DNA from 3 places in the Paenarthrobacter sp. AB444 genome. Region 3 is predicted to be linked to each of the others. Evidence: predicted binding sites of a transcription regulator. Region 3 holds the regulator's gene; each other region holds the start of a gene.
The links. Region 3 encodes LexA, which represses DNA repair genes until DNA is damaged. Its sites were predicted from a motif close to TCGAACANNTGTTCGA; they were not measured.
Positions count from the first base shown of each region.

Region 1: the regulator LexA is predicted to act here: its motif matches at 4,679-4,694, upstream of PQ627_RS03630 (shikimate dehydrogenase).
Region 2: the regulator LexA is predicted to act here: its motif matches at 2,932-2,947, upstream of PQ627_RS12055 (Y-family DNA polymerase).

Region 1 is NZ_JAQZBY010000002.1:59,411-67,378, reverse strand. Features, by position in the region: gene PQ627_RS03645 (FG-GAP-like repeat-containing protein) at 1-2,139, shown strand, start outside; gene PQ627_RS03640 (MFS transporter) at 2,290-3,612, opposite strand; gene PQ627_RS03635 (IclR family transcriptional regulator) at 3,814-4,584, shown strand; gene PQ627_RS03630 (shikimate dehydrogenase) at 4,785-5,702, shown strand; gene PQ627_RS03625 (bifunctional sugar phosphate isomerase/epimerase/4-hydroxyphenylpyruvate dioxygenase family protein) at 5,702-7,573, shown strand; gene pcaH (protocatechuate 3,4-dioxygenase subunit beta) at 7,615-7,968, shown strand, end outside.
Region 2 is NZ_JAQZBY010000008.1:193,990-201,957, reverse strand. Features, by position in the region: gene cobA (uroporphyrinogen-III C-methyltransferase) at 1-387, shown strand, start outside; gene PQ627_RS12060 (uroporphyrinogen-III synthase) at 400-1,557, shown strand; gene PQ627_RS12055 (Y-family DNA polymerase) at 1,571-2,869, opposite strand; gene PQ627_RS12050 (ArsR/SmtB family transcription factor) at 3,046-3,396, shown strand; gene PQ627_RS12045 (aquaporin) at 3,393-4,103, shown strand; gene PQ627_RS12040 (arsenate reductase ArsC) at 4,100-4,516, shown strand; gene PQ627_RS12035 (NAD(P)-binding domain-containing protein) at 4,513-5,877, shown strand; gene PQ627_RS12030 (GNAT family N-acetyltransferase) at 5,874-6,383, shown strand; gene PQ627_RS12025 (sugar porter family MFS transporter) at 6,405-7,871, opposite strand.
Region 3 is NZ_JAQZBY010000014.1:77,105-85,072, forward strand. Features, by position in the region: gene PQ627_RS16475 (ATP-dependent DNA helicase) at 1-1,622, shown strand, start outside; gene lexA (transcriptional repressor LexA) at 1,627-2,370, opposite strand; gene PQ627_RS16485 (LysM peptidoglycan-binding domain-containing protein) at 2,716-3,075, shown strand; gene PQ627_RS16490 (histidinol-phosphate transaminase) at 3,154-4,272, shown strand; gene hisB (imidazoleglycerol-phosphate dehydratase HisB) at 4,319-4,945, shown strand; gene hisH (imidazole glycerol phosphate synthase subunit HisH) at 4,942-5,685, shown strand; gene PQ627_RS16505 (hypothetical protein) at 5,686-5,844, shown strand; gene priA (bifunctional 1-(5-phosphoribosyl)-5-((5-phosphoribosylamino)methylideneamino)imidazole-4-carboxamide isomerase/phosphoribosylanthranilate isomerase PriA) at 5,891-6,634, shown strand; gene PQ627_RS16515 (SseB family protein) at 6,634-7,557, shown strand; gene PQ627_RS16520 (MFS transporter) at 7,603-7,968, shown strand, end outside.

The DNA of each region.
Region 1 (7,968 bases), on a different contig from region 3:
CGCGTCCTCCTGCCGCAGGTCAGCAACTTCACGAACAACGTGATGGCCCACGAGTTCGGGCACGTCATCGGTTTGATGCACGCGGATGCGCTTCAGTGCGGCAGCGGGGTGTCCGACGTCGGGGTCAACAGCAATGGCCAATTCACGGATCCGTCCTGCTATATCCGTGAGTACGGCGACACTACCGACATCATGGGTGCCGCCCAGTATTCCTTGCCCGTTGTCAGCTCCACGTTCTGGGACTACGCGGGACTTGGCCGGGGCGATGAGATCCGTGATGTGGGGGTCGCGACAGGCTCCAAGAGTTACACACTCAAGCCGTGGGGCGGCACCGAAGCGCAGCGCGCGGTCAAATTCACCGATCCCGTCAGCAAAGAGGTCTATTACCTGGAGCTGCGGGAACCGGCCGGCTACGACAATTACCTGGGCACTGCCGGCAAGCCGGGCAACATGGGGGTCAAAATTGCCCAGCGCGGCGGCGCCACCATTGCTTCTTCCTTGATCCTGATGCCGTCTACCAAGCCGTTTCCGGAGCCTTGGTACGCCAGCAACCACGCGTGGCAGGCGGGCAGCACCTTCACCACCTACACCGGCACGCAGGTGACCATTAATGCGGTGTCGTCGACGTCGGCCACCGTCACCATTACTGCGGACGCGCGGCTCACAGCCAAGATCCGTTTTTCGGCGGGCGACTTCGACGGCGACGGGCTCTCCGACGTCCTCTCCCGTGAACCCGACGGCTCCTTGATGCTGTACTCCGGCTTGCCGGGCAACAGGCTCGACAACCCCCGTCAGGTGGGCTCCGGCTGGAACATCTTCGACGCCATCACCGGCTTTTCGGACTTCGATGGAGACGGACGAAGTGACATCTTGGCCCGCACCAGCGACGGCGTCTTGTGGCTGTACCCGGGCGACGGCAACGGCGGTTTCCTCGCCAAACGGCAAATCGGATCCGGCTGGCAGAGCTTCACGAACATCATCGCCGTCGGCGATTTCGACGGCGACGCGCGACTCGACGTTATGGCGACCAAGTCCGATGGCAGCCTCTGGCTGTACCCGGGCGATGGCCAGGGCGGCTTCCGTGCATGGTCGCAGATCGGCTCGGGGTGGAACGGCTTCACCAGCATCACGTCCGATGGCTCCTTCGGGCTCCTTGCGCGGACAAGCGACGGCACCCTCTACCAATACCCCGGCAACGGTTGGGGCGGCTTCGTGCCTCGCACCACACTCGGAAGCGGTTGGAACACGGTGGGCGACATCGTCAGCGGACAAGACTTCACGGGCGACAAGAAATCCGACGTCCTGACAGTGACGTCGACCGGAACCATGCGCCTCTACCCAGGCAACGGCTCCGGCTTTGCCGACCGCTTGGCCATCGGCGCCGGCTGGAACCAGTTCAGCCAGGTCTGGGAAGCAGGGGATTTCGACGGCGATGCTGTCGCGGACATTCTGGCCCGTGGCACCGATGGCGCGTTGTGGCTTTATCCGGGGAACGGTTCGGGCGGCTTCCGCCCGCGCGTTCTGGTCGGAACGGGCTGGAATGCCTTTAACACCGTCCTGAGCGCCGGGGATTTCGACGGCGATGGTCACCCGGATCTTGTCGCGAGGACGGCCGACGGGGTGCTGTGGATGTATCCGACCGACGGCCACGGCCAGTTCCTGCCGCGGAAGCAGATCGGTGTGGGTTGGCAGGGGTTCAATGAGTTGCTCGCTCCGGGTGACTTCAATGGTGACGGGAAAGCCGACCTCGTGGCCCGGGCGGCCAATGGCAGCTTGTGGATCTATCCGGGTAACGGTTCGGGTGGGTTCCTTCCGTGGAAGCAGATCGGCACGGGGTGGGACATCTTCGATTCCGTTGTCCAGGGCGGGGACTTCAATGGCGACGGCCGGGAGGACATCATGGCCCGGGGAACTGACGGGACGTTGTGGCTCTACCCGGGCAACGGCAGTGGCGGCTTCCTGGCACGGGTGGCCCTGGGAAGCGGGTGGAACACCCTCAGCTCGTTCGCGGCTTTGGGTAACGCCTTCACTGGAACGGGCAATCCGTCGGTGGTGGGTGTTGCCGGCAACGGGGTGCTCCTCCTGTACACGGGAACGGGCCAGGGAAGTTTCCAGTCCGTGGTGCTGGATCCTCGGTAGGCAGCTACTGACCGGAAGAACCCATGGGCAGCGGAAAGCCCGGCATGTCGGGGAACATGCCGGGCTTTCCGTTTGTCGTCACCAGGGTGCCCTGGGAAGGTGTGCGCTCCAGGAACCGGGAAGGAGCGCTCCTCTTCGTGAAACCCAGGCCTACTTGTGCAGGCCGAGCTCTGCCGTCGGGATCTTGGCCGACTCGCGGGCGGTCAGGGCAGAGATCGCCGCGATCAGGCAGATCACTCCGCTGAAGATGGAGATCTGGACCCAGCCTCCGGCCTTCGTGCCACCCATCGCCGTGACGATGGCCGGTGCGAAGCCTGCCATCAGGAAGCCCAGCTGCGTGCCGATGGCCAGACCGGAGAAACGGACCTTGGTGCTGAACATTTCACCGTAGAAGGAAGGCCAGACGGCGTTGGCCGCTGCGTAGCCGAAGGAGAAGAACACTACCGAGACCAGGAACATCAGCGGCACGTTGCCGCCTTCAAGGGTCAGCAGGAACACCGGTGTCATGATGGCGCTGGCCACGGCTCCGTAGATGAAGACGGGCTTGCGGCCGATCCTGTCCGCGAGCATGCCGAACAGGGGCTGGGTGCCGAGGGCCACAACGTTGGCTACAACGACCAACCACAGGGTGATGGTGCTGTTGACGTGGGCTACATCCTGGGCGTACTTGATGGCCAGGGTGCCGAAGACGGTACTGACGGCCGCGATGAAAGCACAGCAGACAACACGGAGAACGTCGCGCCAGTGCAGCTTCAGGAGATCGGCGATGGGAAGCTTGGCGATCTGGTTGTTCTTCTTGGCCTCGGCGAATGCCGGCGGCTCGTGCAGGGTGCGGCGGATGAAGTACGCCACCATGACCACTACCGCGCTCAGCCAGAACGGGATACGCCAGCCGATGCCGTACTTGATCTCGTCGGGCAGTGCCACTACCGGGATGAAGACAAGCGCGGCCAGGATCTGACCGCCCTGGGTGCCGGTCAGTGTCCAGGAAGTAAAGAAGGAGCGGCGGTTGTCCGGAGCGTGCTCCAGCGTCATCGACGACGCGCCGGCTTGCTCGCCGGCGGCGGAGAGACCCTGCGCCAGGCGGGCGAGGACCAGCAGGACCGGAGCCCACCAGCCGATGGTCTTGAAGTCCGGCAGGCAGCCGATGACGAAGGTGGCTGCACCCATGAGCACCAGGGTGAACATGAGGACCTTTTGGCGCCCGATCCGGTCACCGAAGTGGCCCAGGATGATGGCGCCCACGGGACGTGCGACATAGGCGAAGCCGAAGGTCGCGAACGACATGATGGCTGCGTTGGCGTCTGCGTCCGGGAAGAAGACGTGCGGGAAGATCAGCGCTGCGGCGGATCCGAAGATGAAGAAGTCGTAGTACTCAACGGCGCTGCCAAGGAAGCTGGCCAAGGCGGCTTTCTTGGGAGTACCCGTTGTTGATGCAGTGCCGGGCGTCGCTGACGGCATTGTTTGGCTCATGGGAGGGTTCCTTCTGTGACAACGGTGTCGCGGGTGAAGCTGGAGGGAGTGGCGAGCGAGGTGCGGCTGGCCTACTCCGAAAGTAACCACATGGTGAGAGTTACTTGTGCAATACAGCAATAGTGGCTGTGAGAGGGGTCACTTGTCAATACTTGTCGCCACCATCTAGAAATAGCTCTCACCATGTGAGAGCATCGAAGCATGAGTGTGAAAGAGGACACAAAGACCGACATGGTCGGCAAAGCCCTGAGTCTGTTGGTGCTGCTCGGCAACGAGCCAAAGGGGGCAAGTGCGGCCGACCTCGCCCGCAGCGCGAACTTGCCTTTCAGTACCACCTATCGCCTGCTGGGTTCACTGACCCGCGATGGCTTCGTGGATTACGAGCCTGATGGCCGGCGCTACCACCTGGGTTTGCGGGTTTTCCAGCTCGGTCAGAGGGTTTCCAATCACCACGGCTTCGCTGCCACGGCTCTCCCGGTATTGCAGCGGGTCACGGAGCGTACTCATGAGGCAACCATTCTCTCGGTCCGCGACGGCGACCATCACCTAACGGTCAACAAGGTGGATGGCCCCAAGACCTTCCGCGTGACCAGTGACCCCGGGCATCTTGGTGCCTTGCACACAACGTCGGTGGGCAAGGCGATCGTGGCATTCGAAACCGAGCTGGAGCGCAAGCGGCTCCTTGAGGAACTTCCCCTCGACGCTCTGACCGAGCACTCCATCACGGACCGTGACAAGTTCCGCGAGGAGATCGAGCAAGTCCGTCGCCAGGGGTATGCCGTGATGGACGAGGAAAACGAGATCGGCATGCGCGCCGTCGCCGTGCCGGTCCTCAACTCGCAGGGCCATGCCTTCGCCTCGCTCGCGACGGCGGTGCCGGTGTTCCGCCTGACCATGGAGGAACTCGTTGCCCATGTGCCCACGCTCCAGGAAGCCGCGGCTGAACTCGCGGCCCGCCTGCCCCAGCGCTGACCCAACTAGGGGACAGCAGGTGTCGCAATGGGCGCCCATTGGAGCGTTTGCTGTCCCCTGGTTGGGTAGGGGGTGTGCGCCAAATGTTCGCGATAAGAACAAGCGTGCGGAATATGAACAACTGTAGTAATCTGGATAACACCGCGGGCGAAGCGTCCCTGAAACGCCACCCGCGGGACTGAAGTAAAAGGAGCTTGAGGATGAGCAACCGAGCCGAATCCGTTCTGGTGGGCCTGATTGGTGAAGGCGTCATGCCCTCGCTCACTCCGCCCATGCATGAACGCGAGGCCGATGTGCAGGGCCTTCGCTTGCTGTACCGCCCCATCGACCTGCTGGAACTCGCATTGCCGGCCACCGCCGTCGGGGATCTCCTCACAGCAGCCCAGCGGATGGGCTTCAACGGCCTCAACATCACGCACCCCTGCAAGCAGTTGGTGCTGGGGCACCTTGACGAAATTTCCGACGACGCCGCCCGCCTGGGTGCCGTGAACACGGTCCTGATCCAGGACGGCCGCTTCATCGGCCACAACACAGACTTTTCCGGCTTCGGTTCGGCGCTCGCCGACGGCCTGCCCGGAGTCAAACTCGATCGCGTCGTCCAGCTGGGTGCAGGAGGTGCGGGTTCCGCCGTCGCCTACGCGCTGCTCAAGGCGGGCACCAAACATCTCGACCTCGTTGACATGGACGCCGACCGGGCGAGTGAACGGGCCGCGGAACTTTCAAGTCTCTTCCCTGACACTGCCGTCACGCCGCGGGGCCTGGGGGAGTTGCCGGAGCTGATGCCCCTTGCCGACGGACTGGTGCACTGCACGCCGGTCGGCATGGCCGCGCACCCTGGCCTCCCCCTCGATATCGGACTCCTGGAAACCCGCCATTGGGTGGCGGACATCGTCTACCGTCCCATCGAGACTCAACTGGTCCGCGAAGCGCGCGCCAAGGGTTGCGCAGTGCTCGACGGCGGCCGGATGGCAGTTGGCCAGGCGGCCGACGCCTTCAAGCTCTTCACCGGAAGCAACGCCGACCGGGACCGCATGCGCACGCACTTCCTGGAGCTGATCGCACTGGAAGAAGCCGCAGCCTCGCTCACCGCCGGCCCCCTCGAAAAGGCGGCCCACTGATGCGTACCGGAATCGCCACCGTCTGCCTGTCCGGAACCCTGAGGGAGAAGATGCAGGCCTGCGCCATCGCGGGCTTCGACGGCATCGAGATCTTCGAACAGGACCTCGTCACGTCTCCGCTCAGCCCGGAAGACGTTCGCAAGATGGCGGCGGACCTGGGTCTCGGCCTTGATCTGTACCAGCCGTTCCGCGATTTCGACGGCGTCACACCGGACCTGCTGAAAGCCAACCTCAAGCGCGCGGAAGCCAAGTTCAAGCTCATGGCCCGCCTGGGCATGGACACCATCCTGGTTTGTTCCAACGTTGCCACGGCCACTATCGATGATGATGAGCTTCGGGCCGCACAGCTGGCCGAACTCGCCGAACTGGCCGGGGACCACGGCGTCAAGGTTGCCTATGAGGCTTTGGCCTGGGGCAAGTACGTCAACGACTACGAGCACGCTTACCGCCTGGTGGAGATGGTGGACCACCCAAACCTGGGGACGTGCCTGGACTCGTTCCACATCCTCTCCCGCGACTGGGACACGGCGCCGATCGAGGATATCAACGCGGAGAAGATCTTCTTCGTCCAGGTAGCCGACGCCCCCAAGCTGAGCATGGACGTGCTGTCTTGGAGCCGCCACTACCGGGTTTTCCCCGGGGAGGGCCAGTTCGAGCTCGCCAAGTTCATGGGGCACGTGGTCCGCGCAGGCTACACCGGACCCGTCTCCTTGGAGGTCTTCAATGATGTGTTCCGCCAGTCGGACGTGGAGCGGACGGCCGTGGATGCGATGCGTTCGCTCATCTGGCTGGAAGAACAGAGCGCCAAATGGCTGGCCAGCAGCCCGGCGGCAGGCACGGCCGAGACCCAACAGAACTCCCGCCGTCGTTATCCCATGGAACTGGCCACGCTGCCCAAGGTGAACGAGCCCGCCGGGTTCAACTTCGCCGAGGTCAAGGCCGATGACACGGTCCAGCTGGAGAAGCTCCTTGGTCAGCTCGGCTTCGAATTCGAAGGCCGGCACCGCACCAAGGACGTCCAGCTGTGGACCATGGGCCAGGCACGAGTGATCATCAACGAGCAAGCGGCCTCGCACACGGAACCGGCTATTGCCGCTTTGGGGTTCGACGTCGACTCTCCAGCAATTGCCTCCGCCCGCGCCCAGCAGCTCAAGGCCCCCGTGGTCGCCCGCAAGGTGCAGGCGGACGAGGAAGTGTTCCAGGGCATTTCCGCGCCGGACTCCACCGAGATTTTCCTCTGCCAGGGAAATCCGGACGGCACGGCTGCCTGGACGCACGAATTCGGCGAAGGGCTGGAGCACCCGCGCGCACAGCAGAACGCCGTCATCGACCATGTGAACCTCGCCCAGCCATGGCAGCACTTCGACGAAGCCGTCCTCTTCTACACCAGCGCGCTGGCCCTGGAACCGCAGCCGTTCGCCGAGGTGCCCAGCCCCAGCGGCCTGGTGCGCTCGCAGGTCATGCAGACCAGCAACGGCGCAGTCCGGCTGGTGCTGAACCTCGCTCCGGCGCAGCAGGCCGAAAAGGCACGCAAAACGTACCAGGAACACATCGCGTTCGCAGTGGACGACCTCGTGGCAACAGCCCGGTCAGCACAGGAGCGTGGCCTCGAGTTCCTGCAGATTCCGGCCAACTACTACGAGGACCTGGATGCGCGGTTCGATCTTGAACCCGGCTTCCTGGACACTCTCCAGGAGCTCAACCTCCTGTATGACCGGGACGCCAAAGGCGAATTCCTCCACTTCTACACCGCCACAGTCGGCAGTGTGTTCTTCGAAATGGTGGAGCGCCGCGGCAACTACGACGGCTACGGAGCCCCGAACGCACCCGTCCGCCACGCCGTCCAATACGACTCACTCCACCGGGCATAGCCGCCCGATCCAGTAGAAGAATCCATAGAAAGGAGCCGGTTGTGCCGCAAGATAACACCGCACAAGCTCTCGAATCCGAGGAACTCGTGCCGCCAGCTGAGCCGCACGCCGCGCATGAGTCCAAGAAAGTGGAAACGCAGGCGGACCTCAGCGCAGAGATCAAGGCGATCGGCGACCGTTATGCCGAGGCACTGAAGAACGGCAAGGCACCGGAAACCATGCCGCGCCTGGACTACGCGCCCTACCGCAGCTCCATCCTGCGCCACCCCACCAAGAGCCTGCACCACGCGGACCCGGAAACCATCGAGCTCTACTCGCCGGCATTCGGGCACCAGGACGTGCACGCACTGGAATCGGACTTGACCATCCAGCACAACGGCGAGCCCCAGGGTGAA
Region 2 (7,968 bases), on a different contig from region 3:
CCAGTAACGCACCGGGAGGTGAGCCACATGTTCACAGTGGTCTCCGGCCACGCCCCTTTGACGGAGAAGGAACACACCCACCTCGCAGGCCTGGGCGGCACCATCGTGGTCCTCATGGGCATAGGAACCCTGCCACAGCTCGCCGCCGGCCTGCGCCGGGCGGGGATGACATCCGACATGCCCATGGCCGTTGTGGAACGTGGCTACCGACCCGGCCAGCGCACCACCATCGCCGACCTCGGTAGTATCGAAACAGCGGCGACCGGCTGCAGCAACCCGGCCGTTTTGGTCATCGGTGAAGTGGTCCGGGTGGCCGAAGCCAACCGGAATCACGCCGAAGCATCCGCTGAACTGAGCCGACTCGCGGCTTCGCTCCTTGAAGCCTGAAGGTAAATAGATATGACTGTTGCACGTGCCATCGAAGCCCTGGACCCCAATGCCGCACCGGACACCGTAGAGGCCGCCGAAGCACCCCTGGATGGATTCCGGATTGGCGTCACCTCGCACCGCCGTTCCCGTGACCTGATCGAGGCCCTTGAGCGGCGCGGCGCGAGCGTCCTGCACGCTCCGGCGTTGAAGATCGCCCCGGTCCAAGAGGACATGATCCTCATCGAAGACACCCGCACCATCATCGAGGCCAAGCCTGATATCTGCATAGCCACCACTGCCTATGGCATGCGTCGTTGGTGCGAGGCGGCCGATTCCTTCGGCATCGGGGAGCAACTGCTGGAGACCCTGTCCGCGTGCCGCATGTTCGTCAGGGGACCCAAGGCCCGCGGCGCCGTGCGGGCGGCGGGTTTGGCCGACGTCGGAATCAGCAGTGACGAGACCACGGCCACCCTGGTGGACATGCTGCTGGTGGAGGGTGTGCGCGGCAAGACCGTGGCAGTGCAGTTGCACGGGTACACGGACGTTCGCCAACTGGAGCGGCTCCGCATGTCGGGAGCGACTGTCTTGACGGTGACTCCCTACCGCTGGGTCAAGCCTGATGGCGAGGACAAATTGCCGCGCCTGATCGAGGCCGTCGTTAATGGCAATCTCGACGTCCTGACCTTCACCAGTGCCCCGGCCGTGGACGCCATGTGGAGCACCGCGCACGAAATGGGCCTGTACCGACAACTCATCGAGGCGCTCAAGGGTCCCGTGACCGTTGCCGCCGTGGGGCCTGTCACGGCACAGCCACTGGTCGACGCCGGGCTGACTCCCCTGATCCCCGACCGCTACCGCATGGGTGCGCTCATCCGCCTCGTCACCGAGCACCTGTCGCTGAACCACGTGCGACGCCTGGAGACCAAGACGGCCACGATCGAGCTGCGCGGGCGTTGCCTTCGGATAGACGGCGAAGTGGTGGAACTGGCACCGGCTCCCCTCCTGCTGTTGCGGGCGCTCCTTGGGGCAGGAGGTGCGGTCTTGTCGCGTGAAGCGTTGTCGGATCTTTTGGATCTGCGGGGCTCCGTACATGCCCTGGACATGACGGTCAGCCGGCTGCGGTCCTCGCTCCCTGACGGAAAGCTCGTGGAAACAGTGGTGAAGCGCGGATACCGACTGCGCGCCTAGCAGCTCCGTCACGCTACGCCGCCTTTACCAAGGGAAGTTCGTCCCAATTGGTGGTGTAGCGGGGGCTGAGCATGTCCCGCTTCATGGACCAGTCCGGTCCACCCTTGATGCCCGCATGTCCGAGGCCGATGGAGCCGCGGCCGTAGCGTTTGCTCACTTCCTCCAGCAGGCTCCCAATGCCGCGTTCCTCATGCCGGTTCTCGAAGATCTCCAAGGGCTTTTGGTTGCCGGTGGGACGGAGGTCGGTGACCATGATGCCGGCCTTGGCGTACTTTGTTCCCTCCTGGATCTTCGGCACCAGGGCGTGGGCGGCTTTCGTCAGCAGGACAGGGTCCGACGTCGGCATGGGGAGTGAGACGTTGACGGTCGGAAACGATTTGTCGTTCGGGTTGTAGACCGATGTTGCCGCGAACGCTGTCAAGAGCTTGGCTTGGAGATCGTGTTTGGCCAGTCGGGCGCTTGCCATCTGACCGTAGACGCTCAGCACCTGCCGCAGCTGGGCCGTCGTCGTAATCGGCGTGGAGAAGGAGCGCGAGAAGATCAACTGGTCCCGCCCGATCCGTTCCTCTTCCATGGGGATGCACGGGGTACCCTGCAGCTCCAGGACCGTGCGCATCATGACGATGGAAAACTTGTCGCGCAAGGCAACAGGCTCGGCGCGGACCAGGTCCAGGATCGAGTAGATTCCCATGGCATTCAGGCGCTTGGTGAGCCTGGTGGCGACGCCCCAGATCTCGATGACCGAAAGCCGGGCCATAAGCGCCTCACGCTCGGCTTCCGGGACCGAATCCCAGCGGCACACCCCATTGAAGGCAGGATTGTGTTTGGCCCACTTGTTGGCGAGTTTGGCAAGCGTTTTGGTGCGGGCGATTCCAACGCACACCGGAACCCCGACATTCCTGCGGCAGGCCTCTTTGATGGAGCGACCCAGGTGCAAGAGTTCCTCCGGGCGGCCTTTGACGCCCAGGAACGCCTCATCGATCGAATACACCTCTTGCCAGGCGGAGTAGCGCTGCAACAACTCCATGACCCGTGAGCTGATGTCACCGTACAACTCGTAATTGCTGGACAGGGCAATGAGTCCCCACTCCTTTGCCCGTGGAGCCAGCTTGAACCACGGATCCCCCAGGCCAATGCCAAGCCGCTTTGCCTCAGGCGACCTGGTGACAGCGCAGCCATCGTTGTTGGAAAGGACGATCAGCGGTCTGCCCTCCAAAGCAGGGTTGAAAGCCCGTTCCGCCGAGGCATAGAAGCAGTTGATGTCCACGTGGGCGATCTCCTGCATGCGGTGCATTAGGGCTGGCCTGGACATGCTCCTCCTTGGCTCGGCAATACCATGCGCGCCCACCGAATCCGGAGGGACACGCCAATTATTCGAAGATAAATTCGAATAATTCAACTGTACCTCGCGCCCCCGACAATAAAACTGCCCTGCCATCGCGAGGGCTTGCTTAACATATTGATGAGTGTAAATATTTACCTGTGTCTATGTCTTTGGAACTGACCCCGGTCCAGGCCGTTGCCTGCTGCTCGCCGCTGGCACGCGAGCCATTGTCGGAAAAGGAAGCCGACGGCGTTGCGCCGCTGTTGAAAGCTTTGGCGGATCCCGTGCGGTTGCGGCTGATGTCCTTGGTGGCCTCACACGAGGGCGGGGAAGCATGCGTCTGCGACCTGAACGATGCCTTCGAGTTGTCGCAGCCGACCATCAGCCACCACCTGAAAGTGCTGCACGAAGCCGGTTTGCTGGACCGGGAAAAGCGCGGAGTCTGGGTCTACTACAAGGCCCGCACCGAAGCCCTGCAGAACCTGGCAGCCTTGATCGGTGGACAGGCTCAGTGAACCCGGTCCTCGTCCGCGGCGCCGCAGCGGAGTTCCTCGGCACCTGCCTCTTGGTCGCTGCCGTGGTTGGTTCCGGAGTGATGGCCTCCCGGCTGTCACCGAACGACGTCGGGCTGCAGCTGCTGCAGAACAGCCTCGCCACTGGCGCGGCTTTGGCCGCGTTGATCCTTGCCCTGCAGCCGGTCTCAGCCTCCTTCAATCCTGTGGTCACCTTGGTCGAACGGGCCCTTGGAATGATCGACACCCGGGCTGCAGCCCTTTTGGTTGCGGCTCAGGTGCTGGGTGGATTGGCCGGGACTGTCGCGGCGAACCTGATGTTCGACCTGGCTCCGGTCACGTTGTCCACCCATGAACGCTCCGGTCCTGGTCTGTGGCTGGCAGAGGTCATAGCTACGGCAGGGCTGCTGGTCATCGTGTTTGGGACCATCCGTTCCGGACGCGCCGACCGGGTGGCTTTCGCCGTCGGCGGTTACATCACCGCTGCGTACTGGTTCACTTCCTCCACAAGCTTCGCCAACCCCGCCGTCACGATCGCCCGAACCATCACGGACACCTTCGCAGGGATCGCACCGGCCTCCGCGCCGGGTTTCATCGCCGCCCAACTGGTCGGCGGTGCCCTCGGCTTGGTCCTGGTTCGTTTCCTCTATCCCCAAACCACTGATGTTGCCGCAGCTGATGCCGCGGACGATCGAAAGGTGCACTCATGAGCGTCAAACCCTCCGTCCTGTTCGTTTGCGTCCACAACGCCGGACGGTCTCAAATGGCCGCCGCATTCCTGACCACCCTGGGCAGGGGCGCCATCGAGGTCCGCTCCGCAGGTTCCCAACCTGCCAGCCAGGTCAACCCCGCAGCGGTTGAGGCGATGGCCGAGATCGGGATCGACATGTCCGCCGAAATCCCCAAGATTCTCACCACCGAGGCCGTGAAGGACTCCGACGTCGTGATCACCATGGGCTGCGGGGACGAATGCCCGTACTTCCCGGGTAAACGCTACGAAGACTGGGTCCTGGAAGACCCCGCAGGCAAAGGCGTCGACTCCGTCCGGCCCATCCGCGACGAGATTAAAACCCGGGTCGAGGCCCTGATTGCCAGCCTCACGCCGGCGGGAGCCCAGCAATGACCGGGCACGATTCCCTGCCCGTCGCGGTGATCGGCGCGGGGCCGGTCGGGCTGGCCGCGGCCGCGCACTTGCTCGAACGCGGACTCGAACCCCTGGTGATCGAGGCCGGACCCACCGTTGGTCCCGCTATCAAAGGGTGGGGGCATGTTCGAGTCTTCTCTACCTGGAAATACAACCTCGACTCCGCTGCCGTCCGACTGCTCCAGCGAACTGGCTGGGAAGCGCCCCGCCCGACCGCGCTGCCCTATGGGCTCGAAATCGTCACCCAATATCTCGAACCCTTGGCCGCAACCCAGGAACTCAAGCAGAGGATCCGCACCGGTTCAAAGGTGGTTGCCGTGACCCGGCAAGGGATGGATAAAGGCCGAAGCCAGGGCCGCGACCAGGCACCCTTCGTCCTGCAGGTTCAGGACGACGACGGCCAAACCACCGAGGTTTTGGCGCGGGCCGTCATCGATGCCTCAGGAACGTGGAACAGCCCCGCTCCGCTTGGCTCCAACGGCCTCCCGGTTCCCGGCGAAGCCAAAGCCCGCGCCGCCGGGATCATCACCGGAGCCCTACCCGATGTCACCCAGGATGGTTTCGCCGGCCACCGGACCCTCGTCGTCGGGTCCGGTCACTCGGCCGCGAACATGGTCCTGGATCTCGCCCGCCTTGCCCGCACCCATCCCGGCACCACAGTCGTCTGGGCCATCCGCGCCGAGACCCCCGCAAGGGCTTACGGTGGCGGTAACGCCGACGAACTCCCCGCCCGCGGCCAGCTGGGCACACGCCTGCGCACCGCCGTCGAGACCGGTGCCGTCCAGCTCCTGACCGGCTTCCGCACCCTAAGCGTCGAGACCAGCGGCGCTGCCGTGATCGTCCACGCAACTGACGGCCGGACGGTGGAGGTTGACCGGGTGATCCCGGCCACCGGCTTCCGCCCGGACCTGGGCATCCTTACCGAACTGCGGCTGGAGCTGGACCCGGCGGTCGACGCCCCCAAAGCGCTGGGACCACTGATTGACCCGGACTTCCATAGCTGCGGCACCGTCCCAGCGCACGGCGCGCGGATCCTGGCCCACCCCGAGAAGGACTTTTACCTGGCAGGAATGAAGTCCTATGGCCGGGCACCGACCTTCCTCATGGCCACCGGCTACGAACAAGTGCGCTCCATCGCCGCCGCCCTGGCCGGCGACACAGCAGCAGCAGAAGCTTTGGAACTGGAACTTCCCGAAACAGGGGTCTGCTCCACCAGCCTTCCCGCAGATGGGCAAGACGCGGCAGATTCGTGCTGCGGGTCCGCCAAACCAGAACCGGTCACGATTGGCTTCGCTACCAGGCTGGTCCACGGCCGCATCGGGGAACCAGCCGCACCATGACCGGTACCAACCACCTGCTGATCCGCCGGATGGAGCACGCCGACTGGCCGGCGGTCGAAGCGATCTGGGCCGCGGGCATCGCTTCAGGCCATTCCACCTTCGAACCCTCACCGCCCAGCTGGGAAGACTTCGACGCTACCCGTCACCCCCAGCTCCGCCTCGTTGCCGAAGACCACGGCAACATCGTGGGCTGGGTCGCCGCGTCACCCGTTTCGTCAAGGACGGTCTATCGCGGCGTCGTCGAGCACTCCATCTACATCGCCCAGGAGGCCCGCGGCCGAGGCTACGGGGCCCAACTCCTCGACGCCTTCGTCCGCAGGACCGAAGAGGAAGGGATATGGACCATCCAATCCAACATCTTCCCCGAGAACGCCGCCTCCATAGCCCTGCACCAACGACACGGTTTCACCGTCGTGGGCACCCGGCAAAGGATTGGACTCATGAGCTACGGGCCGGCCGCCGGCTCCTGGAGGGACACCGTCTTGCTCGAACGCCGCGCCGAATAACAACCGGAAGCAGATACGCAGCTAGGAGCGCGCAGAGGAATCCTTGCGGTGCACCAAATAGATGGCGCCGGTGCTGACGTCTTCTTCGAGCGCTTCCAGCGTGCGCCCGCGGGTCTCCGGGACCTGGGTGTAGATGAAGACGAGGGCCGCGATACCCACAACACCGAACAGGAAGAACGTCCCTGTGATGCCCACGCCAGCGACCAGGCTGGGAAAGAACAGGCCCAGCAGCGCGTTGGCAATCCAGAGGCAGAACACCGAAAGGCCGATGGCGAAACCGCGAACGTGCAGCGGGAAGATTTCGGACAGCATCACCCACACGGCGATGTTCAGGAACGTCTGCATCGAGCCAACGAAGGCCACCACCAGGAACAGGATCACGAACGGTCGGGCCGCATTTCCCACAGGAAGCAGGATTGAAGCTATGCCAATAAGGAAGTGGCACGCAGTGGTCAGCGTGAAGCCCAGGAGCAGTGTGGTTCGGCGGTTGACGCGCTGCATCAAGGTCAGGGCGATCACGCCCCCAACCACCGCGATCACCCCGGGAGCGATATTGGCGATGAGCGCCGCATTGGAGTCGAATCCGGCCTCGACCAGCACGGACTGACCGTAGTACATGATCGAATTGATGCCCGTCAGCTGCTGCGCCACCCCGAGGCCAATGCCGACCAGGATGATGCGCAGAATCCATTTATCCTTCAGTGCACCCCAGGAGGTTGCCTTGGAAGCCCGCTCCTCGTCGGCGAGGTGCTTGATGTCCGCCATTTCAGCCTCGGCACGCTCCACCGAGCGGATGGTCTTGAGGACTGCCAAGGCCTCTTCCCAGCGCCCCTTGGAAATCAGCCAGCGAGGAGATTCGGGCATCCGGAGCATGCCGAAGAACAGTGCGATGGCAGGCAGCGCGGCGACTGCCAGCATGACGCGCCACACTCCCCCGAACTCTCCCCAGATGTTGCCGATGATGGCGTTGACCACGAAGGCAGCGAGCTGGCCGATGACAATCATGAGCTCGTTGCGCCCGGCCAGCGATCCACGGATCTCGTAGGGCGCCAGCTCGGCCAGGAAGACGGGCACCACAGTGGACGCTCCGCCGACAGCCAGGCCCAGAATGACGCGCCCCAGGACCATGACTTCAAAATTCGGCGCGAAGACGCAGGCGATGGTTCCAGCCAGGAAGAGCACCGCGAGCAGGAGGATGGATTTCCGGCGGCCCCAGGAATCCGACAGGCGTCCACCGCCCACGGCCCCGGCCGCTGCGCCGAACAGCAGTGAGCTGGTGACGATCCCCTCCGTCAGGGGTGTCAGCCCAAGGTCGGCTGTCATGGGCCGCAGGGCGCCGTTGATGACACCAGTGTCATAGCCGAACAACAGCCCGCCGAACGTGGCAACCAAAGCTACAAGGCCAAGGCGCTTCCGGTGCGGACCGTTGGTCAGCGGAGGAAGGGCGGCCCCGGGGGCACCTTCCCGCTGCAATTGCGTTGCAGACATCAGGACTCCTTTGTCAGTGTGTTGCGGATCATAAATAACCGCTCTGGAACCAGACTAACGCGCGAAAGGCTTAAATGTAAGGTCAAACTAACAAACA
Region 3 (7,968 bases):
TGTTCTCCCTGGGCGAGGACACCAGTGTTCCGCATTTCGCGGCGTCCATGGGAGGGCCGCAATCACAGCTTGGCAAGGAAGTCGTCCGCCTTCGTGAATGGGCTGAAAAGACTGCCACGGGAGACCGGGATGAACTGATGCCCGGCGTTACGGACCGGGCCTGGCGGCAGGTGTCCGTGACATCCATGGAGTGCTTGGGGGCCCAGAAATGTCCTCTCGCGGAGGAGTGCTTCAGCGAGTTGGCCCGGGCGCGGGCCGCTGAGGCCGACGTCGTTGTCACCAACCACGCGATGCTGGCTGTCAGCGCTTTCGAAGGACTGGCCGTCCTCCCTGAATACGACGTCGTGGTGGTTGACGAAGCCCACGAGTTGCAGGACCGCGTGACCGGGGCCGTCACCGGGCAGTTGTCCGTTGCCATGGTTCATGCCGCGGCATCGAGTGCACGTAAACACACCGCCATTACGGTCGACGCCCTCAACGCTGCCGCCGACCGCCTTGATATGGCCATTGCAGGGGTTCCCAACGGACTGCTGCCCAGTGGCCTGAATGATGAACAGCTTGACTGCCTCGACCAGCTGCGGGACGCCACCCGCGCCGCTTTGTCGGATTCGAAGACTGATGCATCCAACGCAGCCGACGGCGGCCGCCAACTGGCGCGCTCACGGCTCATGCTCATCCTTGAACTGTGTGAGCGGATGCTTGCCGCCAAGGAGAACCGCGAAGTCGTCTGGTTCTCCCGTAACAGCACCTTTGATCCCCAGCAGGGCTACTCACAACCGGATGACACTGCTCCGGCGCTCATCAACATCGCGCCCCTGAGCGTGGCCGGACGCTTGCGCGAGGGTTTGTTTGCAGGACACACGGTGGTGCTGACGTCGGCGACACTGGCCATCGGTTCCGCCTTCGAGCCTGCCGCGGGAGGGCTCGGCCTGATTGGTGACGGCGCCCCGAGCTGGACGGGGATCGACGTCGGTTCGCCGTTCGACTACCCCAAGCAGGGGGTGCTGTACGTGGCAAAGCACCTGCCCAAGCCCGGCCGCGGCACTTCGCCGGAGGCCCTGGACGAATTGGAAGATTTGATCCGGGCTTCGGGCGGGGGAGCGCTGTGCCTCTTCTCGTCACGGCGGGCAGCCGAAGAGGCGGCCGATGCCATGCGCCTCCGCTTGGATGTTGACATTCTCTGCCAGGGCGAGTCCACCATGGCTGCCTTGGTCAAGCAATTCGCCGATGAACCGGATACGTGCCTCTTCGGAACCATGTCCCTGTGGCAGGGTGTGGATGTTCCGGGTGGGTCGTGCCGTCTCGTGGTCATTGACCGCATCCCGTTCCCGCGACCGGATGATCCGCTCATGACGGCCCGCTCCCGTGCGGTGGCGCAGTCCGGCGGCAATGGCTTCATGGCAGTTTCCGCCACCCACGCTGCCATCCGGCTGGCGCAGGGCGCGGGGCGCCTGATCCGTTCGACGGGGGACAAGGGCGTCGTGGCAGTTTTGGATTCACGACTCTCGACGGAACGCTACGGCGGTTTCCTGCGGGCCGCTCTGCCGCCCTTCTGGGCCACGACGGACCGTGCGGTGGTACGCGGGGTCCTGGAGCGTCTGGGATCCGTCCGGAAGGCCTGAGGGGCTAGATGGAGCGAAGTACGGAAACGACCTTGCCCATGATGGTGGCTTGGTCGCCCAGGATGGGTTCGTACTGGGTGTTCTGGGGCAGCAGCCAGGTGTGGCCGTCACGTTGACGGAACGTTTTCACGGTGGCTTCATCATCGAGCAGCGCCGCCACGATGTCGCCGTTGATGGCGTCGTTCTGGCGGCGGACAACCACCCAGTCGCCGTCGCAGATGGCGGCATCGATCATGGAGTCGCCGGCGACCTTGAGCATGAAGAGCTCACCGTGGCCCACGAGCTGCCTGGGCAGCGGCAGCACGTCCTCAACGGTCTGGTCGGCGAGGATGGGCCCACCTGCTGCAATGCGTCCGACCAGCGGAACCATGGCGGTGTCGCTGGCGCTTGCCAGTTCGGTGACGGCCATGCCTCCGGCGCTTCGCAACGTTGCCGGAGCTTCGACGCCCGGGATCGGACCCGAGTCGAGGGTCAGGGGCATCAGCACTTCCATGGCCCGGGGCCGCTTGGGATCCCTGCGGAGGTAGCCGAGTTTTTCCAGCTGGGACAGCTGGTGGGTGACGCTGGACAGGCTGGCCAGTCCTACGGTGTCGCCGATTTCGCGCATGCTGGGCGGATAGCCGTTGTCGTTGACTGAGCGCTGGATGGTCTCCAGGATCTTCTTCTGACGAACTGTCAGGCTCTTGGGAGTCTTTTGAGGCTGTTGGCTTCGCAGGGGTGCCCCGCCGCCTGTGGCTTTCGCTGCCATGTTCGCCAATGCCTTTCATTCCGCCCCGAGAGAGCCGGGGATGCAGGGTCCGGGAAAAATGTCAGACCCTCCTGTTCCACTGAAACAGTGCTGTTTCTTCACTCAAACGTAGGACAGGCACAGGCGTTTATCAAACATTTGTTCTAGCGAGTCTCGACACCGTTCGTTGATAAGTGCTAAAAATGTCATAGCAAGGTTCGAATATGTGTTCTATAAACCTCGCGCTGCTGGTGGATGTTCGAACAAAGCGTTCGAACATCCGGCGCCGCCGGGTGGAACACAATGAATTGGCAGCGCTGCTCCGGAAGCCCCGGAGCAGCGCAATAGCTCAGAAGGGCTCAGCTCATGTCCGCAATCACTTCGTTCGCTGATTTCCGCACCGCACAGGCTCCGGTACGCCTTCGTCTGACCCGCCGTGGCCGCATGGTCTTCTTTGGCATCCCGGCCATGCTGCTGGTGGCTGCCCTCCTCAGCCTGGCCGGAGTCGTCACTTCCCCCGCCAAGGCCTCCGACTCCCAGTCGCAGTTGCAGCCGCCGGTTGCGGTGTCCGTCACTGTCCAGCCGGGCCAATCCCTGTGGGGTATCGCCGGTGCTGCGGCGCCGGAGCGGGACCCGCGTGAAGTCATTGCCGAAATCATCCAGCTGAATGACCTCCGCGGTGGCCGCATTCTTCCCGGGCAGCAGCTGTTCGTGCCTGCCCACTGACGGCAGGCGCTACGGCCTGTTTCCTGCCCTGGACGTCACAGTTACTCGGCAGTCGCGGTGGCCCCTTAAACTGTTGGAGTGAGTGAGCAGCTTGAGCGACTTGACCGACTTCCCCTCCGGACCAACCTGCGTGGATTGAGCCCCTACGGCGCACCGCAGCTCGATGTCCCCGTATTGCTCAACGTCAACGAAAACACCCATGGCGTCCCTGCCGATGTGCAGGCGGCCATAACAGAGGCAGTGGCGGCAGCCGCCACAGGCTTGAACCGCTATCCGGACCGTGAATTTACCGACCTTCGGGTAGCCCTGGCTGAGTACCTTGGCCACGGCCTCTCTGCCGACAATATCTGGGCCGCCAATGGCTCCAATGAAGTCCTGCAACAGATTCTCCAGGCATTCGGCGGTCCGGGGCGCAAAGCGCTTGGTTTCCCTCCGACGTACTCCATGTACCCCTTGCTGGCCAGCGGAACGGACACCGAGTACATCCGTGGCGTTCGTGCCGACGACTACGGCCTCGATGCCCAATCGGCAGCCGAGCAGGTCCGTGAGACCGGGGCCAACATCGTCTTTCTATGCTCGCCGAACAATCCAACGGGCACAGGTTTGACCCTGGACGTGGTTGAGGCAGTCTATGAAGCCGGCGAAGCCAGCCAGGCCATCGTGATCGTGGATGAGGCCTACCACGAGTTCGCCCACGACAACACTCCAAGTGCCCTGACCCTCCTGCCCGGGCGCGAGCGTTTGATCGTCTCCCGCACCATGAGCAAGGCGTTCGCCTTGGCTGGAGCACGGCTTGGCTACATGGCTGCGGCCCCGGAGGTCACCGATGCCATCAGGCTGGTGCGCCTGCCGTACCACCTCTCAGCCATCACCCAGGCCACCGCCCTCGCGGCGTTGACGCACCGCGAGGCCCTCATGGCCGACGTCGAAGACATCAAGGTCCAGCGGGACCGGATTGTCACGGAACTTCTGCGCATGGGTCTCAAGCCCGCGGCGTCGGACTCCAACTACGTGTTCTTCGGCGGACTGGAGGATCCCCACACGATCTGGCAGGGCCTGCTCGATGCAGGCGTGCTGATCCGCGATGTCGGCATCCCGGGGCACTTGCGCGTCACGGCTGGAACCGAGCCGGAAACCACAGCTTTCCTGGATGCGCTGGAAGCCCTCCTGGACGGTGCGGTTTCCCCGCGCGCCTAAACTTGTCAATAGACCTACCCATCCTCCCTGTAGAAGGACGTCCCCAATGAGCGAAACCGGCGCTACGCCGTCCGCTGCCCGCACTGCCCGCATGGAGCGCACCACCAGTGAGTCCTCCGTGCTGGTGGAGATCAACCTGGATGGCTCCGGAATTTCGGACATCAGCACTTCAGTACCCTTCTACGACCACATGCTGACCGCCCTGTGCAAGCACTCGCTGATCGACATGACCGTCAAGGCCACCGGCGACACCCACATCGACGCCCACCACACTGTGGAGGACGTCGCCATCACTTTCGGCGAGGTCCTGCGTACGGCTTTGGGCAACAAAGCCGGCATCCGTCGTTTCGGCGAAGCCACCGTCCCGTTGGACGAGGCCCTGGCGCACGCCGTCGTGGATGTTTCCGGCCGTCCTTACTTGGTGCACGGCGGTGAACCCGCCGGGCAGGAGTACCACCTCATCGGGGGGCACTTCACGGGTTCGTTGACCCGGCACGTTTTCGAAGCGATCACCTTGCACGCGGGAATTTGCCTCCACATGAACGTTCTCGCCGGCCGCGATCCGCACCACATTGTCGAAGCCCAGTTCAAGGCGTTCGCGCGAGCACTCCGCGCCGCCGTCGAGTCCGATCCCCGCGTCGAGGGAATCCCGTCCACGAAGGGGGCGCTGTGAGCGGTCAAGTCTTGAAAAACGGAGCAGTGGCTGACCCCACGGCTTCAGTGAAGCCCGAGTCGCCGGAAGGCAAGCCCACGGTGACGGTTCTGGACTACGGATCCGGCAACGTCCGTTCCGCTGTCCGTGCCCTGGAGAGGGCGGGTGCCCACGTGCTGCTCAGCTCCAAGCCTGAGGACGTGCTCAACGCGGACGGGCTGGTTGTCCCCGGTGTCGGGGCCTACGCGACCGTGATGAAGGAACTTAAAGCTGTCGATGCCATCCGCATGATTGGACGTCGTGTCGCGGGTGGGCGCCCGGTCCTGGGTATCTGCGTGGGCCTTCAGGTTCTGTTCGAAGCCGGCGTCGAGCACGGCACTGAGTCCGAGGGCATGGCTGAATGGCCCGGCAAAGTCGAGCTTCTTCCGGCGCCCGTCGTGCCGCACATGGGATGGAACACGGTGGATGTCCCGGAAGGCTCCAAGCTCTTCGCAGGGGTCGAGCAGGAGCGTTTCTACTTTGTGCACTCGTACGGCGTGCAGGAATGGAACTTCGATGTTGTCCAGCCGCGCATGGAGCCCCCGAAGGTGACCTGGTCCGAGCACGGTGCACGGTTCATCGCCGCCGTCGAGAACGGCCCACTCTGTGCCACCCAGTTCCACCCCGAGAAATCAGGGGATGCCGGGGCCAGGCTCCTGCGCAACTGGGTGGACGGCCTGCGCAAGCCCGCTCCGGAAGCGTCCGGGAGCGGTGCTGCCTGAATGTGGTCTGTAGTCCTTATGGGCCTGGCGGGACTGCTGGTGGGTGGGGGAGTCTCCTTCCATCAACAGAAGAAACCCCGCTGGGTTTCCATCTCGTTTTACGTGCTGGCCGGGATGTCCCTGCTGGCAGCCTACCTCCTGACTCTTCCCGCCAAATGAATCGCGGCGTGGTACGCCGGCGAACCCTCACACTGCAAGGACCCTCATGACCACCTCCTCCCAGTCCGTCCTGGAACTCCTGCCTGCCGTCGATATTGTTGACGGCCAGGCGGTGCGCCTCCTGCAAGGAGAGGCAGGCTCGGAAACGAGCTACGGAACTCCGCTTGAAGCAGCCCTCAACTGGCAGAACGCCGGGGCGGAATGGGTTCACATGGTTGACCTGGACGCCGCTTTCGGCCGGGGAAACAACGCCGCGCTCATCAGCGAGGTCGTGTCGCAACTCAACGTCAAGGTGGAGCTGTCCGGGGGCCTGCGGGATGACGAGTCACTTGAGCGTGCGCTGGAATTGGGTGTTGCCCGGGTGAACCTTGGCACGGCTGCGTTGGAGAACCCGGACTGGACCAAGAGGGCCATCGAGCGCTTTGGTGACCAGATCGCCGTCGGCCTCGATGTCCGGGGTACCACCCTTGCCGGCCGCGGTTGGACGAAGGAGGGCGGGGATCTCTGGGAGGTCCTGGCCCGTCTCGAGGACGCCGGGTGTGCCCGCTACGTGGTGACGGACGTGACCAAGGATGGCACCCTGCAGGGGCCCAACGTGGATTTGCTGCGCCAGATGGTGGAGAAGACCGGGAAGCCCGTGGTGGCTTCGGGTGGTATCTCCAGCCTGGAGGACCTCCGCGTCCTGCGCGAACTGGTGCCGCTCGGTGTTGAGGGTGCGATTGTGGGCAAGGCTCTCTACGCCGGCGCCTTCACCTTGCCCGAGGCCCTGGACGTGGCCGGCCGCCGCTGATGGGCCGCCACTCAGCCGGCTCGGAATCCAACGAGCCGGAGTCCAACCTGCAGCAGAGGCGTGAACTGCCGGGCCACATCGCGGCGGCCTTGGCGGGTGCGGGCGGGGCGACGGATTCTGCCGGCCAGCCGTGGGCCGGGAGGAGCCTGGCCGGTGACGACGCCAAGATCCACAACTTCGACGACGACGACGGAAGCGCGGACGCCGGTTACCTCGCTGCCATAGCGGGGCTGTTCAACGGCACCGGCGGCGAAGCCGACGTGGTGGCTTCCTTGGCGACGGCACGGGTTTTTGTCCCGGTCGTGGCCCAACTTGCCGAGGAAGCCGAAGGTGTCGACGGGCTGCATGCCGACAAGCAGGCCGATATGGCATTGGTCACACTCAAGGCTCCCGACGGCCGGACGGCAATGCCGGTCTTCACCTCTGCGGCCGCTTTGGAATTGTGGCACCCGCAGGCGCGCCCGGTAGCTGTTTACGCCGCGCGGGCGGCGCTTTCGGCAGTATCCGAAGGCGCCCAGTTGCTGGTTGTGGATCCCGGTTCCGAGTTCGCCTTCGTGGTCAGGCGCCCGGCACTGTGGGCCTTGGCCCAGCAGAAGGACTGGACGCCGTCATACCTGGATGATCAACTGGAGACTGCTCTCGTTTCGACAATTTCAGGCTTCGCCGCGGTCCGGCGCCTTGAGACGCAGGCTGGTGGTGGCGTCGCATCCCTCACGTCCGATGGACGTCAGGTGCAAGGTGGCGGCGCAGGTCCGGAACTGCGTGTGGTGCTTTTCCTTGAGGACGGGCTGGACGCCGCGGCGGTCCAGGCGCTTGTCGGCCAGTTGAACGAAGCATGGGCAAGCATGGATTCCTTTGCCGAAGGCGTCGACTCCATGGAGATCAAACTGCAGCGTGCAGCACAGGAGCCCGCGCCGCACTAATGGCAGGTCCGGTTCCCCGGGGTTGCCCGGGGAAATGAGGATTGAGTGAACTTCGCTCTCTACAAAGAGATGCTGTCCATCCGGCCTGTCCGCCGTCTGCTGGTGGTGGGCATGATTGCCCGCATACCGCATTCCGCTGCCGGGGTGCTCCTGACCCTCCACATTGTCCAGACGCTGGGGCAAGGTTATGCCGCTGCGGGTGCCGCGGCCGCGGTCATGACCATCGGCATCGCTTTGGGGGCGCCATGGCGTGGCCGCCGGGTGGACATGGTGGGTCTGCGGAAGGCCTTGATCCCTTCGGTCATTTCCGAAGCCGTGATTTGGTCGGTTGTGCCGCATGTTTCCTATCAGTGGCTGCTTCCGCTGGTCTTTATCGGTGGCCTCTTCACCTTGCCGATCTTCAGTGTGGTC